2 regions of the Rhodococcus sp. JCM 9793 genome follow, and region 2 is predicted to be linked to the other one. Evidence: riboswitches for the same ligand, from Rfam matches in the RefSeq annotation. Region 2 holds a riboswitch; the other holds the start of a gene.

Region 1 (4,414 bases), 2.0 Mb from region 2:
AGTTGTGTTGCGGGTACGGAAAAGACGCGCTTCACCGTATCCGGGGACAGGGCGTCGGCCGCGTCGGCGAAGGTGTCGAGGGCGCCGTCGTGGAGTACTGCGACCCGGTCGAAATACGACGCGGCCGAAGTGAGATCGTGCATCGCCGCGATCACTGTGCATCCGAGACCGCGCAGCGTATCGAGGAGGTGGAACTGGTGGCGGATGTCGAGATGATTGGTCGGCTCGTCCAGGATCAGCAGTCCCGATTCCTGCGCGAGGCCGCGAGCAAGCATGGCGCGACGACGTTCACCGCCCGACAGTTGATCGCAGCGTCGGTCGACTGCGTGTGCCAGTTCCACGGTGTCCAAGGCCCGGAGCGTGACCGCGCGATCGGATTCCTCGCCCAGCGACCAGGGCGGACGGTGTGGAATTCGGCCCATGGCAACCATTTCCCCGAGCAGAAGGTCCTGCGGCGGAGTCTCCTCCTGACCGACATAGGCGATCGCCCTCGCTCGCACACGGAGCGGCAGCGAGTACAGATCCTTGCCGTCGATTTCGACCGTTCCCTCTGCGGGTGCACGGAGTCCGGCGAGGGTACGAAGCAGCGTCGACTTCCCGCTTCCGTTGACCCCCACCAGCGCGACCATGGATCCGCGGGTCAAGTCGAGGTCGATATCGGAAAGGATGTCCGACCCTGCGATCCGACAGCGCACATTACGCGCCCGAAGATGCATCAGGCACCATCCGAGAAGCTGTAGTGACGCCGCCCGAGCAGGAACAGGAACACCGGGGCCCCGACGAGACCTGTCATCACGCCCAGGGGAAGTTCCTCCGGACTCAACAGCACTCGGGCCGCAACGTCGATCCACAAGAGGAACAGTGCGCCGCCGAGCGCCGCCACCGGAAGGACGACGCGGTGACGTGCACCCACCAAGATCCTGGCGAGGTGGGGCATGATCAGGCCGACGAACCCGATTCCTCCGGACACTGCGACGAGCACTCCGACCAGCACCGACGACAACGCGAAGAGCCCGAGCCGGAGGCCACGCACGGGAACACCGAGAGCGCGGGCGACATCCGGTCCGCTCGACAGCGCATCCAGCCAGGAATGGAGGGCGAAAAGAATGCCGGCAGACACGGCCACGACGATCAGTGCAGGCAGAATCTGCTCCCACATCGATCCCGCGACGCTTCCGAGCATCCAGTAGAGGACCGACCGAACCGAATCCCGGTCGTCACTGAAGAACACCAGGAAACTGGACACCGAGGAGAACGCCGAGGCCATGACGACACCGGTGAGGATCAGACGTAGCGGAGTCAGACCCCCTTGCGCCATCGAGACGCCGAAGACGGCAGCACCCGCGACCATCGCACCGATCAGTGCGCCCAGCGACAGCGCCCAGATACCCAGCGAAGCAAGCACTCCGAACATGATGACCAGGGTCGCCCCGACACCGGCTCCGGCCGAGATTCCCAGAAGGTACGGATCCGCGAGCGGGTTTCTCACCAAGGTCTGCATCGTGGCGCCGGCCATGGCCAGGCCCGCACCCACGATGAGCGCCATCAAGATGCGGGGAGCTCGCAGGTTCCAAATGATCGTGTCGTACACCGGGTCCGGTCCGACACTCCCGGTGAAACGGGCACGCACCACATCCCATGTGGCCGACAGCGGTATCGGTTCCGACCCGAGAGTCAGCGAAAGGAAAGCGCTGATGACAACCGCTATGACAAGTGCGGCCAGGAGCGGGCTCGCCGGAATTCGTTTTTGTGCAAGCGGCTTCGTGGTTCGCCGGCGCGGTTTTGCGACATCGAGCATGTCAGCGACCCGGCGACTCCAGCTCCCCACCCGGTCGGGGTACAAGGGTCTTCGCCCGAAGGTGTCTGTGCACACGAAGGGGAATGGTTGGGCCGCTGGCCTGGGCACGCATCGCTCGGTCTCTCGTATCGGGGGCCCAATCGCGAGGCCCGCGTCTGCAATTCGGCGAGCCAGCAGGTTTTCGGACTCAGGATCAACCCGACAGTGCGCCTTCCCAGACCGTTTCCGGTCCAGTGGCACGTGCCCTGTCAGTCACCTTCACCGCTGCGCGACAGTTCCGGAGTCTCACCGGATTCCCTTGCATACGGATGCGTCTGGCTCGTGGTGAACCTAGCACAGTCGCGAGGTGTCGATTCGCCCGGATCATCCGCTTCACCGGACTGCGCAGCCACCGCCGTACCCACCCAGCGACGCAAGTACCGGCGCATCTCGTCGTCGGTGCGCAGTGGATTACCCGGCGAGACGAAGAACGACTGCATCGTCCGCAGGAGAAATTCGACCAGTTCGTTGAGTGCGGCGTCGCCGTATCCGTATCGCTCCCACTCGACGTCGAACCGCCTGATCATCGTCATGCCGAAAGCCTGCGCCTCGTCGGACGTCATATTCTCGGGGTGGACGTTCGCATACGAGTTCGACAGCAGGAGACCGAGGTGCGGCGTGCGGCGTACCTCCGCGAGGGTGAAGACGACGGCTTCGACGGTCGCGTCGACGGGGTCGACGACTCCTGCGACGTGGTCGGCAAGGCGGTCGAGGAATCCGGCGACCGACGCGATTGCCGCCGCCGTCATCAGCGCATCCGAGCTGGGGAAATACCGGTAGACCGTCTGCCGGATCACGCCCAATGATTCTGCAACCTCAGCGATGCTGATCGCCGCGCCGGTCCGCGCGATGAGATCGACCGCGGTGTCGACGATGCGCCGAGTTGCTTCTTCGTCGCTGTCGGGCGGACTCCCGCCCCACCCTCGCCTACGTGCCACACCGCCTCCTGAAATGAGGGGCCGACATTATCACGCAACCCAATCTCGGAGTGGGTATGCCGGGACATCTCCACGAAAGTCATCATACATATCTCTTCAAGTACGTATGATAAAGCCCGATTGCAGGCCCCACCTGCCCTGACTACATCGGACAAACCCGAGAACGAGGTGTGACATGACAAACCTGCACGTCCGCAAGATGCGTTTCGCATTCGAGGACTACGACGTGCCGTTCCTGTGGAATCCCGCGAACCCCGGGTTCTCGAGCATGGCCAACGCCGTCTCGTTCCTCGCCGTCGGATTCGAGAAGATGATCGTCCAGATGATCACCGAGGCGAAGCCGCAGTTCGCCGACGACACGGTCGCCGAGGAAGCCGACGCGTTCATGCGCCAGGAAGGACAGCATTCCACCGCGCATCGCCAGCACGTCCGCGCCCTGATCAAGAGGTACCCGGGCCTCCAGGAAACCCTCGACGAGGTGATCGGCGCCTACGACAAGCTCACCGCCGAGACGTCGCTGAAGTACCGACTGGCCTACACCGCAGACCTCGAAGCGACCTTCACCCCCGTCTTCAAGCTCATGCTCGACAACGACGCGTCGCTGTTCCGCCCCGGCGACGACCGCGTTGCCTCCCTGTTCATCTGGCACTTCGTCGAAGAGGTCGAGCACCGCAGCTCCGCACTGATCATCTTCGACTCCGTCGTAGGTAGCGACGTCTACCGCATGCGCGTGGCGGCCTCGGTGTTCAAGCACGTACTCGACGTCATTCGGATCGCGTGCGCGGGCTTCAACAAGCACGTCCCCATCGAAGACCGCAAGATCGACGCTCTGTCGATGTTCGCGTCGTATCGCCGTAAGCAGAAGCTGCTCGAGCTCATTCCGGGCCTGCAGGCCGCGAATTCCGGGCCGATGCCGCGAGCCTTCGACGACCTCGGACTCAAGGAGCAGCTCGTCGCACTGCGGGGCATCATCCGTAGCCAGATGCCGAAGCACAACCCCGAACACGAGGACCTGCCCGAGCTGGCCGGCGTGTGGTTCGAGCGCTTCGACGCCGGCTACGACGTCACCAAGTGGTACACCGCGGAAACCGCTGCACCGGGGGTCAATTGATGTCGGATCTGTGTTCGCCCACCTTCGACGACCTCGCGACGAGGCTCGGTTTCTCCTGCGACGAGGCCGGTGGGCTCCTCGAGTTCCGCAATCCTCTGGCCTTGGAGAATTGGACGCTCCCCGTCCTCGAACTGACCATCGTCGTCGGCGCTGTTCTTGCCCTCGCGTACGCCGTTCTCCGACTGCGCCGACACGGTGATCCCACCAATCTGGTGCTGTGGTTCGGCGCGTGCGCGTATCTGTTCATCATCGAGCCACCCCTGTACTTCCCGGCCGCATTCGGAATCGAACAGCACGTCGACACGATGTTCGCGCACAATGTGTTCACGGTCGAATTCATGTGGGGCAGACTGCCCCTCTACATCGTGGCGATCTATCCACTGCTCGCTACGCTGTCGTTCGAGATCGTGCGGATGCTCGGCGTGTTCCGCAGGTACGGCGTGTTCCTCGGCGCAGTGTGCGTGGGATTCGTCCATCACGCCTTCTACGAGATCTTCGACCACCTCGGACCGCAATTGCGCTGGTGGG
Region 2 (4,414 bases):
CTCGTCACCGACGGAGACACCGCTCTTCGGATCGCTGTAGGCCTCGGCGAACGTGGCCCAGTCACGTCGGTCCGGGAACGTCGTGAGCCGCACGTTGCCGGGTGTCGACCGGACGGGCTCGCCGCCGAACGGTCCACCTTCGGCCAGTTCCAGCCCGGACAGACGCTGGAACGAGTACGACCACCAGGCGCCGTAGTCGACGGCCGAAGACATCGCCTTTCCGTATTCGCCGTCGCCGGGTGTGGTGATCCCGAGGTCGATCTGGCGACGAACCAAGGCGTCGACCTGTCCGGCGAGTAATTCCGAATACTCTCTCGTCGTGTCGAGCCTGAATCCGTCCGCGGCATCCCGGCGTGCCCGGTTGGCGGCCACCAGCTCGTCGGTTCGAGGCAGGCTCCCGGCGTGCGTGGTGCGAATGTGTTTCGTGGTCATGGTGATCGGGTGCTTTCTGGGAATCGTTATCGGTCGAGCTCGGACCGAACCGTTGCTGCCGCGGCGACGAGGTTCGTCAACGACGCCGTGACCTCATCGGTGCCGCGGGTCTTGAGTCCGCAGTCCGGGTTGACCCACAGGCGCTCGGCGGGAACGGCGCGCAGCGCTTCGCGAAGAGACTCGGCGATCTCGTTCTCGCTCGGAACCCGCGGTGAGTGGATGTCGTAGACGCCGGGGCCCACTCCGAGGTCGAATCCGATTGCGTTGAGGTCGTCGAGCACCTCCATGTGTGAACGCGCGGCCTCGATGGAGGTGACGTCGGCGTCGAGTTCTGCGATCGCCTCGATGACCTCTCCGAACTCCGAGTAACACAGATGGGTGTGGATCTGCGTCGAATCCGCCACGCCGGACGTCGAAAGACGGAATGCCCCGACTGCCCACTCCAGGTATTCGGCCTGATCGGACTTGCGAAGCGGCAACAGTTCTCGCAGTGCCGGCTCGTCGACCTGGATGATGCGCACTCCCGCAGCCTGCAGGTCCACCGTCTCGTTGCGGATGGCCAGGGCGATCTGATCGGCGGTGTCGGCGAGAGGCTGGTCGTCGCGGACGAACGACCACGCGAGAATCGTCACGGGACCGGTGAGCATGCCCTTGACCGGCTTGTCGGTGAGCGACTGTGCGTAAGTGATCCAGTCGACGGTCATGGCATTCGGCCGCGCGACATCGCCGTAGAGAATCGGCGGACGTACACAACGGCTTCCGTACGACTGGACCCAGCCGTTCTCGGTCGCGAAGAATCCGTCGAGCTGCTCGGCGAAGTACTGCACCATGTCGTTGCGCTCCGGCTCACCGTGCACGAGCACATCGATTCCGAGCTTCTCCTGGAGGGCCACCACTTCAGCGATCTCGTCGCGCATCCGCTGCACGTAATCCGCGCGTTCGATCTCGCCCTTGCGCAATGCGGCTCGGGCCACCCGGATGCGCGTGGTCTGCGGGTACGAGCCGATGGTGGTGGTCGGCAACAGAGGCAGATCGAGATGCTGTCGCTGGATCTCGCGGCGCCGATCGGCCGACGTGCGAGTGCGGTTCGATGCGATCGAGTCGAGCATGCCGCGCACCTGGCGGTTGCGTAGGCGAGGATCGGACGCGCGTACATCGGCAGCCGCGTGCGCCGCGGCGAGCTCGGAAGCCACGGCGTCGCGGCCGATGCGCAGTGCCGTCGACAAGGTGACGACCTCGGCGACCTTCTCGGTGCCGAATGCCAGCCACGCGCGCAGCGATTCGTCGAGGCTCGACTCTGCCTCGATGGTGTACGGAACGTGCAGCAACGAGCATGACGACGACACCGCCACCGAGCCCGTCGAGCCGAGCAGTGTGGCGAGGGTGGCCAGGGCCGTCTCCAGATCGGTGCGCCACACGTTGCGGCCGTCCACCACGCCCGCCACGATCAGCTTGTCCGCCAGGGCAGGCAGTCCGGCGATGTCTGCCGAGTCACCTGCGACCAGGTCGACCGCGAGGCCTTCGACACCGGTGCGAGCGAGTGCACCGAGCGCCGGACCGAGGCTGCCGAAATAGGAGGCGACGAGGATCGCAGGACGGTCCTGTGCCTGCGACAGCGTGCCGTACACCTGTTCGACCGCGGCGACGGTCGCGTCGTCGAGATCGCGGACGAGTGCGGGCTCGTCGAGCTGCACCCACTCGACTCCGGCGGCGGCGAGTTGCGACAAGAGGTCCTGATACAGCGGGACCAGCTCATCGGCACGGTCGAGGAGCGGGCCCTGTTCGCTGGTGGACTTCGACAGCAGCAAGAACGTCAGCGGGCCGACGACTACCGGGCGGGCCGGAACGCCGAGCGCGCGGGCCTCGGCGACCTCGCCGAGCACCTTCGACGGATCGAGCGAGAAGACCGTGTCAGGGCCGATCTCGGGGACGAGGTAGTGGTAGTTGGTGTCGAACCACTTCGTCATCTCGAGCGGTGCGACGTCGTCGTTGCCTCGCGCGGCTGCGAAATAGCGGTCGAGGTCGTCGGCGATACCCGACACCCGGGGCGGTAGTGCGCCGAGCATGGCTGCAGTGTCGAGGATGTGGTCGTAGTACGAGAACGTGTTGACCGGAATCGAATCGAGCCCGGCGTCGCGCTGCGCAGCCCAGGTGTCGGCGCGCAGTCCGGCGGCGACCTTCTCCAGCCCGGCGCGGTCGATCCGGCCGGCCCAATACGATTCGACGGCCTTCTTCAGTTCACGCTGGGGTCCGATCCGTGCGGAGCCGAGAACGGTGGCGTGGAAGGCAGGGGCAGCATGGAAGGTAGGGACAGAGGGTGTAGGCACTGGTGGTACTCCGGTGGTCGGTCCTTGATGGCCTACCGCCCGTAGGATGCGCGAATCCGACCGAGCCCAGTCGACTCCGGCCCGGCCGGAGCGAGAGAATACGATGCGGGTCCGCGCGCCCGGTCCACGAGGCGGCACACCGCCGGGCACGGCGTGCCCGGCGCAGATGGCAGGTATTCGGACTTGCAAGCGCCCGAGCCTGTGGGCCCGTACCTACTGGCCGTCGCTTCCCGGGGTGATGCCCAGTGCTGATGACGGCGGTCGTTCCTGCATACCGCTGCGGGACAGTCCCGGATTCTCACCGGGTTCCCTCTTCCACACCCCGCGCAGGGGTGCTTCGACGCCGCCACGGCCTTCGGGGCTCCTCACGACCGGCACGGCGAACCAACTACATCCCGGAGTATAGCCACGTCCTCATTCGAACGGGCAAAGCAGGAAGAACGGTTACAACGCAATCAGACAGATACAACCCTGCCGAGGGTTTGTATCTGTCTGCGCGGGTTGTATTTCCGTCGGTGCGTTTCTGTCGGCTGTGCTGGTCAGGAGTGGCGAAATCCTTTGCCGGTTCGGTCACGGGGATCCGGCGCCAGGCCGAGGAATTCCGACCGAATGCGATCCCACGCCTCGAGGTGCACCCACACCGGTTCGTCCGTCAGCTGCTGCATGTTCGTGAGGAACGGGGTGGGCAACATGATCGTGAGCATCTGTTCGTCACGGCCGTTGAACAGGCGCACACCCCACGACGTCGGTGCGTCGTCCGTGCCGATCCTGCGGTACAGCTCTGCCCGGCCGCAGCGACGGATACGGCCGAGCTCCGGTCCGCTCGCGGTGTGCTCGCCGATGCACAGGTGAAAATGCCAGCGACCGAAGTCGACGGTCGCATACCCGTCGTACATCGAGATCTTCTTCGGAGCATTGGGTGCCGCGACCTCGAGCGCCGAACCTTCGATGAGCAGGCCGAACCACATGTCGTCCCAGTACTCGTCGAACAGCAACCGGATCAGCCGCAGTAGTGAGTCCTCATCGGTGGGAAGCGGCCAGCGCTGTTCGCGACCACCGTCCTCGGTGTCGACGATCTCAGGGGCGAATGCGACTGTCACAGAATCTCCTTCGTCGATGCTTTCGGTGGGCTGGGGAAGACGCAATCGCCGCACACGCCTCCGCCCGGGACGCGGTAGTACAGGCAGCAACTGCGACGTCGGCCGGTGGACCGGACCATCGTGCCGACCAGACGTGGATCGTCGAAGAGTGTGTCGATGTGCGCCTGCGCGGCATCACCGATCACGCGTCCGGCCCCGATCAGCGCGGACGCGGAGTTACCCCACATCAAACCCGGGGCGACGATGTCGCTCCACGCGTCGATGAGCGGTTCGAGCTGGTCGTCGAGGATTTCACCGGTGGTCGAACCGAATTCGGGGTCGACGATGTGCAGTCGCAGCCCCCCGTCGTTGCACCACAGCAACGTGTCCGGGTCGAGGCGGACACATCGGCCCGAGTCGACGACCGAGCCCAACGACACCGACCACATCCGGGCGGCGTAGCCGAAGAAGAGAGTCGACGCGGCCACTCGGGCCTCCCCGGTTCCCATCCGGTGCGCAGTATCCGACACCAACGGGTCGCGAATCATACTGTCGCGCAGCGCAGACGTCTGCTGC

What was found. A riboswitch is a leader RNA that binds a small molecule or an ion and turns the genes downstream of it on or off. The one in region 2 is predicted to bind cobalamin.
Region 1: another riboswitch for cobalamin. It lies ahead of ACZ46K_RS02855 (FecCD family ABC transporter permease); the one in region 2 lies ahead of metE (5-methyltetrahydropteroyltriglutamate--homocysteine S-methyltransferase).

What each region holds. Positions count from the first base shown of each region.
Region 1 is NZ_AP043721.1:154,915-159,328, forward strand. It holds gene ACZ46K_RS02850 (ABC transporter ATP-binding protein) at 1-716, opposite strand, end outside; gene ACZ46K_RS02855 (FecCD family ABC transporter permease) at 716-1,798, opposite strand; cobalamin riboswitch at 1,954-2,132, opposite strand; partial or broken gene ACZ46K_RS02860 (TetR/AcrR family transcriptional regulator) at 2,158-2,775, opposite strand; gene ACZ46K_RS02865 (metal-dependent hydrolase) at 2,951-3,886, shown strand; gene ACZ46K_RS02870 (hypothetical protein) at 3,886-4,414, shown strand, end outside.
Region 2 is NZ_AP043721.1:2,144,691-2,149,104, forward strand. It holds gene ACZ46K_RS12050 (cobalamin-independent methionine synthase II family protein) at 1-432, opposite strand, end outside; gene metE (5-methyltetrahydropteroyltriglutamate--homocysteine S-methyltransferase) at 459-2,759, opposite strand; cobalamin riboswitch at 2,911-3,113, opposite strand; gene ACZ46K_RS12060 (DUF7676 family protein) at 3,299-3,859, opposite strand; gene ACZ46K_RS12065 ((2Fe-2S)-binding protein) at 3,856-4,414, opposite strand, start outside.